One region of the Leclercia sp. AS011 genome, then DNA from elsewhere that is predicted to be linked to it. Evidence: predicted binding sites of a transcription regulator. Region 1 holds the regulator's gene; each other region holds the start of a gene.

Evidence for each region. Region 1 encodes Fur, which represses iron uptake genes when iron is present. Its sites were predicted from a motif close to ATAATAATGAGAACNACTATCAA; they were not measured.
Region 2: a site for Fur is predicted at 1,946-1,968, ahead of zupT (zinc transporter ZupT). Genes of this name have one in related genera too.
Region 3: a site for Fur is predicted at 2,979-3,001, ahead of ftnA (non-heme ferritin). Genes of this name have one in related genera too.

The regions. Positions count from the first base shown of each region.
Region 1 covers NZ_JBBCMA010000001.1:2,231,743-2,238,938, forward strand. Annotated here, with positions in the region: gene ybfF (esterase) at 1-97, shown strand, start outside; gene ybfE (LexA regulated protein) at 226-513, shown strand; gene fldA (flavodoxin FldA) at 669-1,199, shown strand; gene fur (ferric iron uptake transcriptional regulator) at 1,491-1,937, shown strand; gene chiQ (ChiQ/YbfN family lipoprotein) at 2,095-2,424, opposite strand; gene chiP (chitoporin ChiP) at 2,471-3,877, opposite strand; gene glnS (glutamine--tRNA ligase) at 4,312-5,979, opposite strand; gene nagE (N-acetylglucosamine-specific PTS transporter subunit IIBC) at 6,159-7,196, opposite strand, start outside.
Region 2 covers NZ_JBBCMA010000004.1:228,786-235,981, reverse strand. Annotated here, with positions in the region: gene WFO70_RS17220 (glutathionylspermidine synthase family protein) at 1-915, shown strand, start outside; gene ygiD (4,5-DOPA dioxygenase extradiol) at 996-1,784, opposite strand; gene zupT (zinc transporter ZupT) at 1,981-2,754, shown strand; gene ribB (3,4-dihydroxy-2-butanone-4-phosphate synthase) at 2,797-3,450, opposite strand; FMN riboswitch at 3,555-3,706, opposite strand; gene ubiK (ubiquinone biosynthesis accessory factor UbiK) at 3,827-4,123, shown strand; gene hldE (bifunctional D-glycero-beta-D-manno-heptose-7-phosphate kinase/D-glycero-beta-D-manno-heptose 1-phosphate adenylyltransferase HldE) at 4,222-5,655, opposite strand; gene glnE (bifunctional [glutamate--ammonia ligase]-adenylyl-L-tyrosine phosphorylase/[glutamate--ammonia-ligase] adenylyltransferase) at 5,696-7,196, opposite strand, start outside.
Region 3 covers NZ_JBBCMA010000001.1:588,671-595,866, reverse strand. Annotated here, with positions in the region: gene WFO70_RS02770 (MFS transporter) at 196-1,617, shown strand; gene WFO70_RS02765 (RpiB/LacA/LacB family sugar-phosphate isomerase) at 1,660-2,298, opposite strand; gene yecR (YecR family lipoprotein) at 2,593-2,931, shown strand; gene ftnA (non-heme ferritin) at 3,141-3,638, shown strand; gene WFO70_RS02750 (YecH family metal-binding protein) at 3,672-3,911, opposite strand; gene tyrP (tyrosine transporter TyrP) at 4,128-5,339, shown strand; gene WFO70_RS02740 (YecA/YgfB family protein) at 5,418-6,086, opposite strand; gene WFO70_RS02735 (branched-chain amino acid ABC transporter substrate-binding protein) at 6,516-7,196, shown strand, end outside.

The DNA of each region.
Region 1 (7,196 bases):
GCACGTGATTGCCGGGGCCGGACACTGGGTCCATGCTGAAAAACCGGACGCGGTGCTGCGCGCTATCCGCCGTTACCTCGCTGACATCGAAAATTGATTAAAAAGAGAGCGACTGGTCGCCTGCGGGCCTCCAGTCGTTGGCGTGCCGTTTTCGGTGATGTATGATGGCGCGCTTATCGCCCGGGCATTAGCAGGGTGTCTTGTTTCCCCCGAAGTCTCAGAATCATGGCCAAAGAACACACGGACCGCACGACAATAGATCTGTTCGCGAATGAGCGTCGCCCGGGACGACCGAAAACCAATCCGCTATCGCGTGATGAACAGCTGCGCATCAATAAGCGCAATCAGCTTAAACGCGATAAAAGTCGTGGGCTTAAACGCGTCGAGCTGAAACTGAACGCTGACGCCGTCGATGCGCTGAACGAGCTGGCGAATGCCCGTGAGATCAGCCGCAGTGAGCTTATCGAAGAGATGCTGATCGCGCAGCTCGGGAAATGGCACGGCAAAGCTTAAGTCAGAAAACTCCCCTTCTTGTTGCTTTCATGTAGCACAGAGTGCAGTCCTGCGTGATAGCAGTTTCCGCAGGCTTCTCTGTTCTGCTATGATTGCCCTTATCCGTGGCTAAATTGCGCCACCATACCATTAAGTATCAAGAGGTTATTTTACTCATGGCAATCATCGGCATTTTTTTCGGCAGCGACACGGGTAACACCGAGAACATCGCAAAAAACATTCAAAAACAGTTAGGTAAAGACGTTGCCGATGTGCATGACATTGCGAAAAGCAGCAAAGAAGATATCGAAGGTTACGATATTCTGCTGCTGGGCATCCCGACCTGGTATTACGGTGAAGCGCAGTGTGACTGGGACGACTTCTTCCCGTCTCTGGAAGAGATCGACTTCAACGGCAAACTGGTGGCCCTGTTCGGCTGTGGCGATCAGGAAGACTACGCAGAGTACTTCTGCGATGCCCTCGGCACCATTCGCGACATCATTGAGCCACGCGGCGCGGTGATCGTGGGTCACTGGCCAACCGCCGGTTACCACTTCGAAGCCTCCAAAGGTCTGGCCGATGATAACCACTTCGTGGGCCTCGCCATCGACGAAGATCGCCAGCCGGAACTGACCGCCGAGCGTGTCGACAAATGGGTGAAACAGGTTCGCGAAGAGCTGCACCTCGACGACATCCTCAATGCCTGATGATGTCGCGGCGCAACGCTAAAGTTGCGCCGCATTGATAGGTAATACCAATCAAAATAATTGCTACAAATTTTTAACTTTTGCTGCCATACCTGTACAATGATCCAGGAGTAAACGGGGAACCTTGTAACAACTTTGTTGGCGGTACCACGTTTTTATAAGCATACTTTACTTGAGACTTGCAGTTTTCATTACGCCATGGCACTTCTATAATGAGACGCATTATCCCAGGTGCATTTTCTGTCACTTCTTCCTTAGAAGTGAATCGTTTAGCAACAGGACAGATTCCGCATGACTGACAACAACACCGCATTAAAGAAGGCCGGACTGAAAGTCACGCTTCCACGGTTAAAAATCCTGGAAGTGCTTCAGGGTCCGGATAACCATCATGTCAGTGCGGAAGACTTATACAAGCGTCTGATCGACATGGGCGAAGAGATTGGTCTGGCTACCGTTTACCGTGTACTGAACCAGTTCGACGATGCAGGCATCGTTACGCGTCATAATTTCGAAGGCGGTAAATCCGTATTTGAACTGACGCAGCAGCATCATCACGATCACCTGATTTGCCTCGACTGCGGCAAAGTGATCGAATTCAGCGATGATTCCATCGAATTACGTCAGCGCGAAATTGCCGCACGTCATGGCATTCGTCTGACCAACCACAGTCTGTACCTGTATGGCCACTGTGCCGAAGGCGACTGCCGCGAAGATGACCACGCGCACGACACGAAATAATCTCCGCTAAGACTCTGAGCCAACCTGACGGTTGGCTTTTTTTTTGCCTGTCATTATGTCAAAAAGCCCGGTGGCGCTGCGCTTACACGGGCCTACCAGGGTGAAATCTCCCGTAGGCCCGGTAAGCAAAGCGCCACCGGGCGTTAAAGACAGCGGATTACTTGCTGTTATTACTGCGAATCTCCTGCCAGATTTTATCGCAGTTTTTGGTCACGTCCTGATTGTTACCCGTTTTACGCGCCTGGATACAGGCCTGGTAATCCGCCACCCGGACGGTTTCCTGGGTCGCAAACTGTTGGTGCGCCTTCTCCTGACGCAGCACGTCCAGCACGCTCTGGCAGGCTTCGAGTTTCTCAGGCGATCCTTCAGCGGTATTGATGCAGGCGCTGTAGGCCTCTTTCAGACGGGTGTCTTCTTTCTGGGTTTGCGGTTGTGCGCAGGCGGCCAGTCCTGATGCCAGCACCGCGACCAGTACGATTCTTTTCAGCATAACGGTTCCAGTCAGGCGGGGATCGCCCCCGCCCGGGTTGTCATCAGAAGATGGTGAACGGGGCGATAACCATAAACTTCACGTCACGCTCGTCCTGGAAGATGTTGCCGTAGCCGCCGCCGTAGCTTGGGATATCGGAGTGGTTGTCATACTGCGTGAAGTGCAGTTTGAACATAGTCCCTTTCGCGCGACCGTCCTGCAGGGTGTAGCTCGCATCCAGGCTGTAGGCAGACTCTTTGATCTTGTTCGAGGCGATATCTTCACGCTGACCGGCGCTGTTGATTAACCAGTCTGCCGGTTTCGCGTCCCAGGCGTAGACATAGGATGCGCCGACGCTCCAGCCCGCCAGGTTCCAGTTGCTCAGGTCATACATCGCCCCGAAGAAGACCGCTTTTTCGCCGTTGGCGTTAAAGTCGGAGCGGTTATCCCACCACACGTCCAGACGCCCGTTGGAAGAGGCATAGGTTGGCGTCATACGCTGCAGGAAGTAACCCTGCTGACCTTCCGCCTTCACGTAGGTCCCTTCCAGACGCAAATCGACCTGACCGACTTTGTAGCCCAGCGTCAGCGCCTGCAGCCATGCCGTACCGTCGTAGATATCGTTCACGGTGCCGCTGTCGGCTTTATCACGCGTACCGTAGAACTGATAGGTCGTTGAGAGCGGGCCACCCACGATATCAAGCTTGTAGCTGGCTTTGGCAAAGTACTGATCGATGAAACCTTCAGCCTGACCAAAGGCGGCTTCGAGAATCAGGTTATTTTTGAAATCGTACTTCGCGCCGAAGGAGTGGAGATAGTCGACGCGGGTTTTTCTGTCATTCTGATAGAACTTGTCCATCTCAAGGTGCCACGGCGCTTTATATTCGTTAGTCCACATGTAAGAGAAACTCAACGCGCCGCTATCACCGTAGTCAAAGTTGGCCCCGGCTTCGGCACCCTGATAGGTACCTGGCATAAAGCTCCAGTGCGGCGCTAACAGGGTTTGCCCGGTTGGTTGCAGCCAGCCGCCGCGCGCCCATACCGGACCGTATTTAAATTTTGCCGCCGCTTTGTACAGGCTGATCCCGCTCTTATCGCCGGACCAGTCCTCTTTATAGGCTTTGTTGCTGGAGGAGAAAGCTATTTCGTTCGGATGGCCGCTGTCGCCATTTTCCGCCATTTCGATGGCTGTGAACGCAGCCAGATCGAGACCGAACATATCGGCAGCATAGCCGGACTGGAAATCAAGGTTGGCGTTCCAGGTGGAGTGTGCGAGGTTAGTTTTGTATTTGTCTGACTCGACATCTTTGCGGTCACGTTCACGCTGCCAGTAATAGACACCGCCCGTGAGGGTAGAATCATCAATGAAACCTTCGGCCTGGGCTTTTGGAGAAACCATCCAGCCTGACATTGCTGTAACACCGGCGATAGCCAGCGCAAGCGCACTACGTTTGCCACTAAACGTACGCATAATTAATCCTCTTTGACGTATTCAAAGCGCCTTAAACGGCGAAAAACAAAAAAGTAAAAAGTGGAGGTAACCGGAAATACCCGCTTACATCTCCTGTTCTTAGACTATTTTTCGCGACGCGAATTATCAATGCTTTTCAGCGATCAAAAGTCAGGATTATGACAAAGCGCACATATTTGGTTGCGATTTGTAACAAAGGAGATGGGGAAGAATTTTTATTTAAAATAATGTGCAGAATGAGCGATTTATTTTTAATAAATACAGGTTATCTACCGTTAACAGTAGTGGAATTGGATAATTTGCGAAAAGGTAGAGAAAGAGAAGTGTTTTAAGATACAGAATTAATTCGCATCGCGAAGATTTGAAGGATTAATGGCTTTATGGCAGGCAAAAAAAACGCCGCAGTGCGCGGCGTTTTTCAAAGACGAAAGGGATTACTCGCCCGCTTTCGCCCAGGTATCACGCAGGCCGACGGTACGGTTAAATACCAGTTTGTCAGCGGTTGCGTAGCGGCTGTCGAGGCAGAAGTAGCCTTCGCGCTCGAACTGATAAGCATGACCGGCAACGGCCGCTTTCAGGGAGGGCTCGGCAAAGCCCTGTTTGATCACCAGTGAATCCGGGTTAATCACTTCCAGGAAATCCTCTGCCGCGCCCGGGTTTGGCACGCTGAACAGACGATCGTATAGGCGGATTTCAACCGGCAGCGCATGTGCCGCGCTCACCCAGTGGATCACACCCTTCACCTTGCGACCGTCGGCCGGATCCTTACTCAGGGTCTCGGCATCGTAGGTGCAGAAGATAGTGGTGATGTTGCCTTCAGCGTCTTTCTCAACGCGCTCGGCTTTGATCACGTAGGCATTACGCAGGCGCACTTCTTTACCCATCACCAGACGCTTGTACTGCTTGTTAGCTTCTTCACGGAAGTCGGCGCGATCGATCCAGATCTCTGCGCTGAACGGCACGTCACGGCTGCCCATCTCCGGTTTGCTCGGATGGTTCGGCATGGTCACCAGCTCGCTTTCACCCTGCGGATAGTTTTCGATAACCAGTTTCACCGGATCGATAACCGCCATGGCGCGCGGGGCATTGTCGTTCAGATCTTCGCGGATACAGGATTCCAGCGACGCTATCTCAATGGTGTTGTCCTGCTTGGTCACGCCGATGCGTTTGCAGAACTCACGGATAGAGGCCGCGGTATAGCCACGACGACGCAGACCGGAGATGGTCGGCATACGCGGGTCATCCCAGCCTTCAACGTGCTTGTCGGTCACCAGCAGGTTCAGCTTACGCTTGGACATCACGGTGTATTCCAGATTCAGACGAGAGAACTCGTACTGACGCGGATGCACCGGAATAGAGATGTTGTCCAGCACCCAGTCGTACAGGCGACGGTTGTCCTGGAACTCCAGAGTACAGAGTGAGTGGGTAATGCCTTCCAGCGCATCGCTGATGCAGTGGGTGAAGTCGTACATCGGGTAGATGCACCACTTGCTGCCGGTCTGGTGGTGATCGGCAAACTTAATGCGGTACAGCACCGGATCGCGCATCACGATAAACGGCGAGGCCATGTCGATTTTGGCACGCAGACAGGCTTTACCCTCTTCGAAACCACCAGCACGCATTTTTTCAAACAGCGCCAGGTTCTCTTCCACGCTGCGATCGCGGAACGGGCTGTTTTTGCCCGGCGCGGTCAGCGAGCCGCGGTATTCGCGGATTTCGTCAGCGGACAGCTCGTCGACGTAGGCCAGGCCTTTGTTGATCAGCTCCACGGCGTAGGCGTACAGCTGATCAAAATAGTCAGAGGAGTAGCAGATGTCGCCAGACCAGTTGAAGCCCAACCATTGCACGTCGTTCTTAATGGACTCTACGTATTCGATATCTTCTTTCACCGGGTTGGTGTCATCGAAACGCAGGTTGCATTGACCCTGGTAGTCCTGCGCGATGCCGAAGTTCAGGCAGATCGATTTCGCGTGACCAATGTGCAGGTAGCCGTTCGGCTCCGGCGGAAAACGGGTATGAACTGTGGTGTGCTTACCGGTGGCCAGATCTTCATCAATGATCTGACGGATAAAGTTGCTCGGGCGGGCTTCAGCCTCACTCATCGTGGATTCCTCAAAGCGTAAACGACGTATAACGGCATATGATCTTATAAGCCGGGCGTAGTGACAACCTTTAGTTACGCAAAAAAAGGTCTCAGAAGAGAATTATCGGGGCGATTGCTGCAAAAAAAAGCGGCGGGGATATCCCCGCCGCTCAGGCATTAACGCTGACTCAGGAGCACTTATTTGCCTTTAATTTCATACAGAGGTGTCTGACCGGCAACAACCTGGCCCTGCGCCTTGATCACCAGGCCGCTGAAGTCGTCGATATTGCTGCAGACAACCGGGCTGATCATGGAGCGCGCATTGGCGTTCAGGTAGTCGAGATCCATTTCCAGAACCGGCTGACCAGCAACCACTTCTGCACCCTCTTCCACCAGGCGTTTGAAGCCCTGGCCACCCAGCGCAACGGTATCGATACCCATGTGGACAACGATCTCCGCGCCTTTCTCTGTTTCCAGGCAGAACGCGTGGTTGGTGTTAAAGATTTTGACGATAGTCCCGGCTGCCGGGGAGACCACGGTTTTATCCGTTGGTTTCACCGCCACGCCATCACCGACGGCTTTGCTGGCGAAGGCTTCATCAGGCACCTGCTCCAGGGCAACCACTTCACCGGTTACCGGGGAAACCAGCGCGGCGATGGTAGTGGCATTAGGAACAGCCTGTGGCTTAACGGCAGCAGCAGGTGCTGCGGCTGGCGCTGGTGCAGCTTCAGCAGCGGCAACCGGACCAGTAGTTTTCATGGCGTTAGCGATTTTCTCAGCCACAAAGCCGACGATGATCTGCACGCTGGTTTTGTTCAGGCGGATCACGCCAGACGCACCCAGGCGTTTCGCCATCGCTTCGTTCACCAGAGAAGAGTCTTTCACGTTCAGACGCAGACGGGTGATGCAGGCATCAATACCGGTCAGGTTGTCGGAACCGCCGACGGCCGCGATGTACTGACGCGCCAGACCGGAAACGTCTTCCGTCGCGGTACCGCTCACGTTCACGTCCTGACCATCCGCTTCGCTACCGGCAACCGCCAGCTCACGACCCGGGGTCATCAGGTTGAATTTAGTGATGGTGAAGCGGAACACCACGTAGTAGATCACGAAGAACGCCAGACCCTGCAGGATCAGCATGTACCAGTGAACCGCCAGCGGGTTACGGGACGACAGCACCATATCCACCAGACCCGCACTGAAGCCGAAGCCGGCAATCCACTGCATGCTTGCGGC
Region 2 (7,196 bases), on a different contig from region 1:
TGGGGCTTTGTGCGTCAGTCATGGGCGACCCATCAGCCGTCACTCTATTCGCGCCTCGATCTGGCGTGGGATGGCACCGGCGAGCCGAAGCTGCTTGAGAACAACGCCGATACCCCCACCTCCCTGTATGAGGCGGCTTTCTTCCAGTGGATCTGGCTGGAAGATCAGCAGAACGCGGGCCATCTGCCGGAAGGCAGCGACCAGTTCAACAGCCTGCAGGAGAAGCTGATCGAGCGTTTCGCTGAACTGCGCGAGCAGCACGGCTTCAACCTGCTGCACTTTGCCTGCTGTCGTGACACGGTCGAAGATCGTGGTACGGTACAGTATCTGCAGGATTGCGCCGCCGAGGCAGAGGTCGCCACTGAATTCCTCTATATCGAAGACATCGGGCTTGGCGAAAAAGGCCAGTTTACCGACACCCAGGATCAGGTGATCAGTAATCTGTTCAAGCTCTATCCCTGGGAATACATGCTGCGCGAAGTGTTCTCCACCAAGCTGGAAGATGCCGGCGTGCGCTGGCTGGAACCGGCGTGGAAGAGCATTATCTCCAACAAAGCCCTGCTGCCAATGCTGTGGGAGATGTTCCCGGATCATCCGAATCTGCTGCCGGCGTACTTCGCGGAAGATGACTATCCGCAGATGGATAAGTACGTCAAAAAGCCGATTTTCTCCCGCGAGGGTGCCAACGTGTCGATTATCGAAAACGGTAATACCGTGGAAGCGGTAGAAGGCCCGTATGGCGAAGAAGGGATGATCGTCCAACAGTTCTGTCAGTTACCGAAGTACGGCGACAGCTATATGCTGATCGGCAGTTGGCTGATCAACGATCAACCAGCCGGGATTGGTATTCGCGAAGATCGGGCGCTGATCACCCAGGATCTGTCCCGCTTCTATCCGCATATTTTTGTGGAGTAAGCCATGCCCGGTGGCGCTGCCGCTTACCGGGCCTGGGGTGTTGTAGGCCGGGTAAGGCGAAGCCGCTACCCGGCGTGTTTTTACCCCACCTGCACCGACAACATACTCAAACTGCCCATCTCGATGCCATCCACCGGTGTGGTAATGGGTTCATGGCCGTCCCATGCGCCCAGGACATAGAGCAGCGGCAGGAAGTGTTCCGCCGTCGGGTTCGAGAGCGAGCCGCCATCGTGTGCCAGATAATTGACCAGCGGGTGCTCCTCGGCCGGTCCCTGCCAGTTGAGGTTCATTTTCACATAATCATTGAATGACGTGGCCCACGGATAAGGCGTATTTTCCCCATGCCAGCGGGCGGTACGCAGGTTATGCACCACGTTACCACTGGCCACCAGCATAATGCCCTCATCACGCAGAGACGCGAGCTTACGGCCCATCTCTAAGTGCCAGGCCGCCGGTTTGGTGCTGTCGATGCTGAGCTGAACCATCGGGATATCCGCATCCGGGTACATCTTGATCAGCACGCCCCAGGAGCCATGGTCAAAACCCCACGCCTCTTTATCCAGGGTGACGGGGATCGGGGCCAGCAGATCCACCAGCTGCTGCGCCAGCGCCGGGGAACCCGGAGCCGGATAGTGCGTGTCGTACAGCGCCTGCGGGAAACCGCCGAAATCATGAATGGTTTTTGGCGTTTCCATGGCAGTAACGCCAGTGCCACGGGTAAACCAGTGTGCAGAGACCACCACGATAGCCTTCGGACGCGGCAACGTCTCGCCCAGATGTCGCCAGGCGCGGGTATAGACGTTATCTTCCAGCACATTCATTGGGCTACCGTGACCCAAAAACAGCGCTGGCATACGAGAAGAAGTCATGATGATATCCTTACACAAGGTGTCGATTTGATAGCTTTACCTTACCCGTTATCCGGATAAGATGAACTCAGAGAACCATGATGAAGATCATCAGGAAATTTGAATGTAAGGGATCTGTAAAGGCGTCTGTACCCGCTCGCTTTACGTGAGTTTAGCCTTTAATGTGAATGAGAATCATTATCATAAGGAGAGGTGAATGTCAGTCCCCCTGATTCTGACTATTCTTGCAGGTGCCGCCACTTTTATCGGCGCCATGCTCGGAGTCCTGGGCCAGAAGCCCTCTAACCGCGTGCTGGCCTTTTCCCTCGGCTTTGCCGCCGGGATCATGCTGCTCATCTCCCTGATGGAGATGCTGCCTGCCGCCCTCGGCACGGAGGGGATGTCGCCGGTACTCGGCTACGGGATGTTTGTCATTGGTCTGCTGGGCTACTTCGCGCTGGACAAAATGCTGCCCCACGCGCATCCGCAGGATCTGATGCAAAAAGGAAGCAAGCCGCTGCCCGGTAATCTGAGACGTACCGCCCTGCTGCTCACTCTGGGCATCAGCCTGCACAACTTCCCGGAAGGCGTCGCCACCTACGTGACCGCCAGCAACAACCTGGAGCTGGGTTTCGGTATTGCCCTGGCGGTGGCGTTGCACAATATTCCGGAGGGGCTGGCAGTGGCGGGCCCGGTCTATGCGGCCACCGGATCCAAGCGTAAAGCGGTGTTCTGGGCGGGCATTTCCGGCATGGCGGAGATCGCAGGCGGCGTGCTGGCGTGGTTAATCCTCGGCAGCCTGATATCGCCAGTGGTGATGGCGGCCATTATGGCGGCGGTGGCAGGGATTATGGTGGCGCTGTCGGTAGATGAGCTGATGCCGCTTGCCAAAGAGATCGACCCGAATAACAATCCCAGCTACGGCGTGCTGTGCGGAATGTCGGTGATGGGGCTCAGTCTGGTGCTACTCCAGACGGCAGGAATTGGCTAAAAAAAACGCCGGGTTATCCCGGCGTTTTTTTATGCTGTGTTATCAGCTGGCTTTGCGCTCGTGCGCCTGGCGATACGCCACCAGATCTTCGATAGTGACCACGGCCATGTTGTGTTTAGCGGCAAACTCGATGCACTCCGGCGCGCGCGCCATAGAGCCATCATCATTGGTCAGTTCACACAGTACACCGGCAGGTTTGAAACCGGCCAGGGTCACCAGGTCGATAGTCGCTTCGGTATGGCCGCCGCGGGTCAGGACGCCGCCCGGCTGGGCGCGCAGCGGGAATACGTGGCCCGGACGGTTCAGGTCAGATGGTTTTGCACCATCGGCAATGGCGGCGCGCACGGTGGTCACGCGGTCAGCAGCAGACACACCTGTGGTCACACCGCTGGCCGCTTCGATGGTCACGGTAAAACCGGTGCCATAGGCGCTGGTGTTGTTCTCGACCATCATCGGCAATTCGAGCTGCTTACGGCGATCTTCGGTGATGCACAGGCAAACAATACCGCTGCCGTGACGGATGGTCAGCGCCATCTGTTCAACGGTCATGGTTTCGGCGGCGAAAATCATATCGCCTTCGTTTTCACGATCTTCATCGTCAAGCACCATCACGCCGCGACCTTCGCGAAGCGCAGCAAGCGCGTGTTCTACACGGTCAGCAGAGGTGCCGAAAGAGGAAAGGAGCGTCTGATTCATGGTAAAAAAACCTCATTAAAATTATGGTTACCAGAATCAGGGCAGTCTTAGGAGCGCCGTAGTACGGCAAAAAAATAACGTGAGCGGGCCTCGCCCGGCTGGTTCGTTACTCTCTCCCATCCGGACTTTAACCGTCGGCCCCGGAATTGCACCGGATCTGCTGACCTTTGAGTTTGCACCCAAAGCGCTCGCGGGCTTTCAACGCGAAGGTTGATTTACCGCCGGTGGGGAATTTCGCCCCGCCCTGAGAATAAGCGGGATAACTATAACGCTAATGATTATGTTCGGCAACGCATAAGCTTCACACAATTCTGGTTTAAGGATCGCGGTTACGCGCTACAATGGTCGTTAACACCTTTTCTTCAAGGGAACTACCATGATCGACCCAAAAAAAATTGAACAACTTGCCCGCCAGGTCCATGAATCCATGCCGAAAGGCGTTCGTGAGTTTGGTGATGATGTTGAGAAGAAAATCCGCCAGGTGCTGCAGTCGCAGCTGATGCGGCTGGATCTGGTCAGCCGTGAAGAGTTTGACGTGCAGACGCAGGTGCTGTTGCGTACCCGCGAGAAAATCGCCCTGCTGGAACAGCGTCTGACCGAGCTGGAAAACCGCAGCGTTGTTGAAGAAGTGCGCCCGGCACCAGCGATCCCACCGGTTAACGACGTGGAATAACGCCCGGCGGCGCTGCGCTTGCACGGGCCTACGGTATTGAGCAGGCCGGGTAAGACGAAGCCGCCACCCGGCAAAAAACGGGCCTTTCGGCCCGTTTTTTATTTCTCGCTGTCTTTCTGGATCTTCTTAATGATGTTGGTGGTTGAACACCCGTCCTCAAAGTTGAGCACCATCACTTCCCCGCCGTTGGCCCACACCTCTTCGCTACCGGCGATCTGTTCAGGCTTATAGTCACCGCCCTTAACCAGCAGGTCCGGCAGGATCCCGGCAATCAGGCGCTGCGGCGTGTCCTCTTCGAACGACACCACCCAGTCCACCGCTTCCAGCGCGCCGAGCACAATCATGCGCTGCTCAAGCGGGTTCACCGGACGGGTCTCGCCTTTCAGACGTCGGGTGGAGGCATCGCTGTTGACCGCCACAATCAGACGGTCGCCCAGCTTGCGGGCGTTCGCCAGATACGAGACGTGGCCCGCGTGCAGAATGTCGAACACGCCGTTGGTCATGACCACTTTCTCACCGCGCTTACGTGCGGCGGCCACCGCCACTTTCAGCTCGTCTTCGCTCATCACGCCAAAACCGGTGTCGGCACGACCGCGCACCGCGTTTTCCAGTTCGATTGGTGAAACGGTTGAGGTCCCCAGTTTACCCACCACCACGCCCGCGGCGGCATTGGCAAAGTAGCAGGCCTCTTCCAGGGTATTACCCGCGGCCAGAGTGGCTGCCAGCACGCCGATGACCGTATCACCGGCACCGGTGACGTCATACACTTCCTGGGCCTGGGTTGGCATATGCAGCGGCGCTTTGCCCGGCTGCAGCAAGGTCATCCCCTGCTCGGAGCGGGTCACCAGCAGGGCAGAGAAGTCGAAATCGGCGATGATCTTCATGCCGCGCTCAACGATCTCATCTTCGGTTTTACATTTCCCCGCCACCGCTTCGAATTCGGAGAGGTTCGGCGTAAGCAGCGTTGCCCCGCGATAGCGTTCGAAATCGGTGCCTTTCGGATCGATCAGCACCGGCACACCGGCAGTGCGCGCCAGTTTAATCATCTGCTGAACGCTGGCCAGCGCGCCTTTGGCGTAGTCGGAGAGCACCAGCGCGCCGATGTTGCCCAGCGCCTGGTTGATACGCTCGTGCAGCGGCTCAGGATCCACGCCTTCAAACCCTTCTTCAAAGTCGAGGCGGATCAGCTGCTGGTTGCGCGACAGTACGCGCAGCTTGGTGATGGTCGGGTGCGTCGGGACAGAAACGAAATCACATTTGACGTTCACATCCGCCAGCGTCTTGCTCAGCGCCCGCGCGGCGTCGTCGATACCGGTCAGCCCCACCAGACGCGAATGCGCGCCGAGAGAAGCAATGTTCATCGCCACGTTTGCCGCGCCGCCAGGACGCTCTTCAATGGTATCCACCTTCACCACCGGGACCGGGGCTTCCGGGGAAATGCGGCTGGTTGGCCCATACCAGTAGCGATCCAGCATCACATCGCCAACCACCATAACTCCAGCACGTTCAAACTCTGGCAGTGTTACTTTCATTCCTGACTCCAGAAAGATTCACAATTTGCGCGCGATAATATCACACTTGTTTTGTTACGCACGGTTCCACCAGCCACTTCTGCCAGCAGGCCCGCACCAGCTCCCGCTCGGCGTTAAAGCAGTCGAGCGGCAGATGACCGGGCTGCTCCTGCAGGGCCAGATGGTGCAGCTCATCGCGCAGGGTTGTGTAGGCGCGGGTCAAGGCCAGCGCCTCGTGCTCGTCCATAATGTCGTTTTGCGCCAGCAGCTCCAGGATGCGCACGTTATCGGACCAGCGGGTCAGCTTCGGCTTGCTGTGCGCGTCACGCAGCACCAGGTACTGGGTGATAAATTCAATGTCGGTGATCCCGCCCTCATCCGCTTTAATATCAAAGCGATCCTTATGCTTATTCCCCAGATGAGCGCGCATCTTCTCGCGCATCTCGCGCACTTCGGTTTGCAGCGTCGGGCCTTCGCGCGTAGCGGTGAGCACGTCGCGACGAATGGTATCAAACTGCGCTTTTAGCTGCGGATCGCCATACACTACCCGGGCGCGCACCAGGGCCTGATGCTCCCAGGTCCAGGCCTCGTTCTGCTGGTAATCCGCAAAGGATTCTGTGGAGGTGACGAGCATGCCCGCCGCGCCGGACGGACGCAGACGCGCATCCACTTCATACAAAATGCCCGACGACGTGCGGGTGCTGAACAGATGCATGATGCGCTGGGCGAGGCGCAGGTAGAACTGACGCCCGTCGATCTCACGTTCGCCGTCGGTCATCACGTCAACCGGGCAGTCGTGGAGGAAAATCAGATCCAGATCGGAGCTGTAGCCCAGCTCCCAGCCGCCCAGTTTGCCGTAGCCCACCACCGCAAAACCGCGGCCTTCACGATCGGCCAGGTGCTTCGGCTGGCCGTAACGGGCCACCATCTGCACCCATGCCTGATGGACCACCGCATCAATAATCGCTTCCGCCAGCCAGGTTAAGTGATCGCTCACTTTCATCACCGGCAGCGTGCCGGAGATATCCGCCGCCGCCACGCGCAGCAGCTGCGCCTGCTTAAACTGACGCAGCGCCTCCAGCTGTTGCTCTTCGTCCTCTTCCGGCACGCGCAGCAGATACTGGCGCAGCTCATCGCGATAGGCGTCGGTGGCCGTCGGCTGATAAAGGGTGTTGGGATCGAGCAGTTCGTCCAGCAGCAGCGGATAGCGCGCCAGCTTGCTGGCAATCATCGGCGAGGCGGCGCAGAGGGAGATCAGGTGCTTGAGCGCCCCGGGGAATTCGCTGAGCAGCTCCAGATAGGTGGTACGGGTGATGATCCCGCTCAGCAGCGGGGTCAGGCGCGACAGCGGCACCGGGGCATCGGCCCGGGAGCAGACGTCGCTGAGCAGGTGCGGCATCAGGTGATCCAGCACCTGGCGGCCGCGCGGGCCAATGGCGCGCTTGTTCAGCTCAAGGCGGAAATCGGCGATCAGCGCCACCACCCGATGGCGATCCTCATCGCTGAGGTGGGTCAGCACCGGAGTGGTGTCGTCCTCCTGCAAGGCATCCTGCCACAGCTCG
Region 3 (7,196 bases), 1.6 Mb from region 1:
ATGTTATGCAGGTGTTATTGTTGATGCGCTAATAATATGACCCCCATCACAAAAATCAATGATTTTGTGATATTCATCACGCCAGTTTATTTAAAATAAAACGGCGTTCCTGTTAAAAATAAATATAAATCATGTCATTAGCAGCATGTTTGTTCCTGTAAATTTTTAAAAAAAATTTGATGTGGCAGAGGAAAAATGACCGAAAACATCTCCGGTAAAGCGACCAGCGGGATCTCTCCCGCTGCGCTGTTGGTAGCGGGTGCCTTCTTTATGGAGTTTCTCGACGGGACGGTGATCGCTACCGCGCTGCCCGATATGGCGAGAAGCTTTGGCGTGCAGGCGGTGGATCTCAACATCGGCATCAGCGCCTATCTCATCACCCTCGCGGTGCTGATCCCCGCCAGCGGCTGGATCGCCGACCGCTTTGGTGCCCGCAAAGTCTTCACCCTTGCGCTGGCTATCTTTACCCTCGCCTCGGTGCTGTGCGGCCTCGCCACCAGCGTCGACCAGTTCGTCGCCATGCGCGTCCTGCAGGGGATGGGCGGCGCGCTGATGGTGCCGGTCGGACGGCTGGCGGTGCTGCGTACCACCCCGAAACATCTGCTGATTACCGCCATCGCCACCCTCACCTGGCCCGCGCTGGTGGCACCGATCATCGGCCCGCCGCTGGGCGGGTTTATTACCAGCTATGCCAACTGGCGCTGGATCTTCTTTATTAACGTGCCGCTGGGGCTGATTGCCATCGTGCTGGCGCTGCGCATTATCCCGGACATCTATGAAGAGACCCGTCGCCCGTTCGACACCCCGGGCTTTATTGCCACCTCGGTGGCGATGGTGAGCCTGGTCTGTGCCATGGAGATGATGGGGGCGCAGGAGGTAAATACGCTAATCACCTTCGCGCTGCTGGCTGTCGGGATGGCTACCCTGATCTATGCCCTGCGGCATTTCAGGCGCGCCGAATGGCCGATGATCCGCCTCGACGCCCTACAGGTGCCCACCTTTCGCGTGACGATGTATGGCGGATCGCTGTTTCGCGCCTCCATCAGCGCCGTTCCCTTTTTACTGCCGCTGCTGTTCCAGGTGGGATTCGGCATGGACGCGTTTCACTCCGGTCTGCTGGTGCTGGCGGTATTTGTCGGCAACCTGACCATCAAACCGGCGACCACGCCGTTGATTCGCGGGCTGGGCTTTAAAAAGCTGCTGCTGATCAACGGGGCGCTCAACGTGCTGGCCCTGCTGGCCTGCGCGTTTCTGACGCCGCAGACGCCGGTATGGGCGATCATGCTGGTGCTCTATCTGGGCGGCGTATTTCGTTCCATTCAGTTTACCGCCATCAGCACCCTCGCCTTTGCCGACGTCCCTTCCCCGCAGATGAGCTATGCCAATACCCTGTTCTCTACCGCTACCCAACTGGCGGTGGGGCTGGGGATCACGCTGGGTGCTATCGGGATCCGTATCGGAGAGCTGTGCAGTGAGATGCTCGGGATAGCGGCGCTTCCGGGGATCAGCTTTCGGTTGGCGTTTGTGGCGATTGCGCTGGTCTGTCTGCTGGGGATGTTTGATACCCTGCGGCTGGTGAAAGATGCCGGCAGCGCGGTATCCAGAAAACAGGCATAAAAAAAGCCAGCGTATGCTGGCTTTTTCACAGGTGCTGGCAACTTAGCCGATAAGACCGCGGACAAAAGCTTCGATCTCTTTATCCTGGCAGTTCTCGAAGAAGCACTGCTGGAAACGCTGACCGGTTACTGCCGTTTTGACCAGCTCTGGATCGATCGCGCGCAGGGTGTCGAGATAGTTCTCTTTAACGACCGCGGCTTTCACCTGGTTCAGGATGCCGGCGTTGCGAACCTGAGGCTCTTTACGCTCTGGCGGATAACCTTCGCCGTTACGCCCGGTGAAGGCTTTTTCGAAGATGAAGCGCACGTTCAGCTCTGCGCCCCAGCCGAAGCCTTTGGCGAATGGCAGGGAGAGCGCGTTACCATTGTTGATCTGGGCGAACAGGAACGCATCCGCCGGATCGATACAGTAGCCGCACACCACGCCCGGGTGGATGTTCAGGGACATCAGCGCGCCCTGGCCGGTACCGCAACCGGTCACCACGAAATCCACCGCTTTCGAGTTCAGCAGAATGCTCGCCATGATGCCCAGGTGAATATAGGTCAGGTGGTGATCGTTTTCGTCGCTCATCCCAACGTTGTAGACCGGGAAACCTTTCTCTTCAGCAACGGCGTTCAATTCCTTGAGGATGATGGCGTTTTTTGGCGCCTGGCTGTTTTCCATCATCAGTGCAATTTTCATTCTTCGTCTCCTGAATGCGATGCGGGGCATCCCGCTGTGAATAGCTTACCTGTTCAACCTTACTACTAAGCAAACACACTTTCAAATTAAGTGAAAAATAGTTTCAAAAAACAAAGATGCGCTCACAATTTTGTACTCAGGCGCATTTTTTCCCACGGAGAAAGACGAGATGGCACAGAATTGAAGGAGCCAGCGGTCGTGGCAAAGAGAAAGGGCAGAACAGGTGTTTAATCCTGGCATTGCGGTGCACATCAGCCGCTAGTATAAGGTATTTCAACGCATTCAGAGTGTTCTATGAAGAGATTATGCACTGGCGGCCTGCTCCTGTTACTGGCAGGCTGCGGCGTCACCCGGCAAGCAGAAGTCAGCAGCGTCGACGTCACGTCAGGCGTCGTCATGCTCAATTACGATCAGGCTATGTTGCAGAACGCCCGCTATGATGATTACGTCACCAGCGGCACCGCAACCCGTGAATGCCAGACCATGGGATACAGCACGGCGATGGCCTACGGTCAGCCGGTTAAAACCTGTAGCCTGATTAGCGGCTCGCTGTGCCTCAATGAAACCATGACCATCCAGTACAAATGTTATGGCTATGCCCCGCCGCCCGTCGTCACGACGTCCGCCTGGTAATAATTCCGTTGCCAGCGATCCCGCTGGCAATAATATTTTAAACACGAAACAGAATAATTCTCATTAATATAACTTAATCAGCCGCAATGCGTTTTATTCCCATTCGTATTATGATTGTTTAAATATTTATTTTACTTTTTGCAAATAAATAAATAACAAATTATAGTGACGCTCACGTTGACCTTTAAATAATAGTCCGGAGCGACACCATGCTTAAAAATGAAATGATCGACAAGCTTAATGAGCAAATGAATCTGGAGCTTTACTCCTCTCTGCTCTATCAGCAGATGAGCGCCTGGTGTAGCTACCACAGTTTTGAAGGGGCAGCGGCCTTCATGCGCCGTCACGCGCAGGAAGAGATGACCCACATGCAGCGTCTCTTTGATTACCTTACCGATACCGGCAGCCTGCCGCGCATTAACCCGGTGGCCTCGCCGTTTGCAGAGTACACCTCCCTGGACGAACTGTTCCGCGCTACCTACGAGCACGAGCAGCTGATCACCCAGAAAATTAACGAACTGGTGCATGCCGCCATGACCAGCCAGGATTATGGCACCTTTAATTTCCTGCAATGGTATGTGGCAGAACAGCATGAAGAAGAGAAGCTGTTTAAATCGGTTCTCGATAAACTTTCTCTGGCCGGGAAATCCGGTGAAGGGCTGTACTTTATTGATAAAGAGCTGTCGACGCTCGATGCCCAAAATTAATATGACTGCGGCGCCTTCCGGCGCCGCATTATTTTAATGACGACAGATTTTACTTTCGTGGGTTGAAAACCCGCTATCCAGTGGAATAAATTTCCCGCGAGCCGCCAGAAAAGCCACCAGCTCCGCCGCACTCATTTCCGCCGCCGAACAGGTGTGAAAACGTGCGTCCTCACCAAACCGCGCGGTAATTGCCGCCACCAGACTCTCTTCGGTGTACTGCTCACCGGAATCAATCATCATCGTCAGCACATCGTGCCCATGAACAGATGCCATAACCCCTCCAGAATAAAAGATGCAGCCTGACAGGTTCCTCCCCTGCCCGCCTTGCGCTGGCGCAGGAATCGCTGTTGATTTCCATCCTGACGACTCCTGATTAATATCGTAAATATAGCTTTACAGCCTTTGTAACGCCGGTTTGACGAACCTGCGTTTTTCCCTTACCCTGCGCCGCAGATTTTGTCGCGATAGAGCAAGGCCGTAGAGGAAAACGTGAAGAACAGAACGCTGGGAAGTATTTTCATCGTCGCCGGAACGACGATTGGGGCTGGAATGCTGGCGATGCCGCTGGCGGCCGCAGGCGTCGGGTTTGGCGTCACGCTGGTGTTACTGGGCGTACTCTGGGCGCTGATGTGTTACACCGCCCTGCTGCTGCTTGAGGTGTATCAGCACGTTCCCGCCGATACCGGGCTAGGGTCGCTGGCCGGGCGCTATCTTGGACGTTTCGGCCAGTGGATCACCGGCTTCAGCATGATGTTCCTGATGTATGCCCTGACCGCGGCTTATATCAGCGGCGCGGGTGAACTTATCGCCTCCAGCGTCAATGACTGGTTCAATGCCGATATCTCCCCCACCACCGGGGTGATCTTCTTTACCCTGATTGGCGGCGGCGTGGTCTGCGTCGGCACTTCGCTGGTGGATCTGTTCAACCGTTTTCTGTTCTCGGCCAAAATCCTCTTCCTGGTGGTGATGCTGGCGCTGCTGGCACCGCACATTCATAAGGTTAATTTACTGACCCTGCCGCTGGAGAAAGGGCTGGCGCTGTCGGCCATCCCGGTGATTTTTACCTCCTTTGGCTTTCACGGCAGCGTGCCGAGCATCGTCAGCTATATGAATGGCAACGTGCGCAAGCTGCGCTGGATCTTTATCACCGGCAGCGCTATCCCGCTGGTGGCCTATATCTTCTGGCAGCTGGTAACGCTTGGCAGCATCAACTCATCCACCTTTATGGGGATGCTGGCCAGCCATACCGGCCTGAACGGGTTGCTCCAGGCCCTGCGTGAAGTGGTCGCCTCGCCGCATGTGGAGCTGGCGGTACACCTGTTTGCCGACCTCGCTCTGGCGACCTCCTTCCTCGGGGTGGCGCTGGGTCTGTTCGATTATCTGGCCGACCTGTTCCAGCGCAGCCGCACCTTCAGCGGACGTATTCAGACCGGGGCGATCACCTTCCTGCCGCCGCTGGCTTTTGCATTGTTCTATCCGCGTGGGTTTGTGATGGCGCTGGGGTATGCGGGGGTGGCACTGGCGGTACTGGCGCTGCTGCTGCCGTCGCTGCTGGTCTGGCAGAGCCGTAAGCATCATCCTGAAGGTGACTACCGGGTGCCCGGCGGGAAACCGGCGCTGTGTCTGGTCTTCGCCTGCGGGATTGCGATCGTGCTGGTGCAGTTCGGGATTGCGGCGGGGCTATTACCGGAAGTGGGATAAATAAATGCCGGGTGGCGCTGCGCTTACCCGGCCTACGAATATTGTAGGCCCGTGCAAGCGAAGCGCCGCCGGGCGCTGTTAATGCAGACAGCAGTTCTTAAACTTTTTACCGCTGCCGCACGGGCAAGGATCGTTGCGCCCGACTTTGGTGCCGTTGATCACCGGCTGCTGGGCGACCGGCTCCTGCGGGTTGGCAATCCAGTAGTTGTACAGACGCAGCGCCGCCGGGCGAATGTTCTCGATGCTCTGCTGGAACTCCTCTTCGCTGAAGCTATCCAGACGCTCAAAGTTCTCTTCTGAGCCGTGCAGAGCGATCAAATCCAGATCGGCACGCAGGGACTCCGGCAGGGATGACCAGTCGGTCAAGGCCACGCCGCGCATATAGCCGAAGCACCACTCTTCCACCACGGTATAGGTCTCACCCTCGACATCATTCATGCCGAACATAGGTTCAAACTGATCCGGGTAATCGCTCAGGCGCTCGGCGATATCGTTCATGTGCTTGAAGCAGAGATCGATAAAGCGGTTCATCTCACGATCGTTCTTCCAGCGCGGAATGTATTTTTCGCCACCCCACACCGCCACCAGCCAGCGATCCGGCTCAACCACCACCGGGCCAGACAGCACCGCGGTCAGCATCCCGTCGAGCTCCGAGACGTCCATCACGGACTCGCCGTCATGACCGTAGGTCATTAAGGTCTCTTCCAGCCACTCCATTTCGGTTTCGTTTAACGGGCCTTCGGTCATGGGTAAATCTCCTGCAGAATAGAATTGCGTGCAGGGTAACACAGAAACCGCCCTTCACGATTCTATTCCCCTGCGCTTGCCGGGCGCTTTTGTGGTGCAAAAGGGTCCAAATCGTGACCGTTGCACAACTTATGTGCTTTGTTGTTAATGAGATGTGATCCCCGCTGTAATTTCGCTGCGTGGTGCCGGGTGGCTTAAAACGGCGCTCTATACTGAAAATTGTCGAAACACCGGCAATTGGCTGCCGTTCTGGCAACCATTTTGCTTACTGTTGTGCTGAGGGTGAAAACCCTCAGGCAATCTCGCCTGTTTCTGCGGTATGTCGTCCGTTTAGTGCATTACGTTTTGAATACGTTTTGGATTGGGTACGCCTCCGGCGTTCGACTACACAGGGTTGTGCCAAAAACCACTCAGAAAAGGTACATAATAATGTCGCTGAAATTGATCAGAAGTCCTCTCTCTATCGTGCTGGCAGGGTGTCTGGTGACGGCGTTTTCCGCCCAGGCTGATATCGTTATTGGCGTAGCGGGCCCCTTCACCGGACCGAACGCCACCTACGGGGACCAGTACTGGCACGGCGCGACCCAGGCCGCGGAAGACATTAACGCCGCGGGCGGCATTAATGGCGAGAAGATCAAACTGGTGCAGGGCGATGACGCCTGCGAGCCGAAACAGGCCGTCTCGGTCGCTAACCGTCTGGTCGATCAGGATAAGGTCAAAGCCGTGGTCGGTCACTTCTGCTCCTCCTCCACCATGCCAGCCTCCGAGGTCTATAACGACGCTGGCGTACTGGCTATTACCCCCGGCTCCACCAACCCACAGATCACCGAGCGCGGCATGAGCGACATGTTCCGCATGTGCGGTCGCGATGACCAGCAGGGCCAGGTCGCCGCTGATTTCATTATTGATAAGCTGAAAGCCAAACGGGTGGTGATCATTCACGACAAAGACACCTACGGCCAGGGGCTGGCGGATGCCACCAAAGCGGCGCTGGCGAAACGCGACGTGAAGGACGTGATGTATGAAGGCCTGTCTCGCGGTGAAAAAGACTTTAACGCGCTGGTGACCAAAATCGGCGCCCAGAAGCCAGACGTGGTCTTCTTCGGCGGC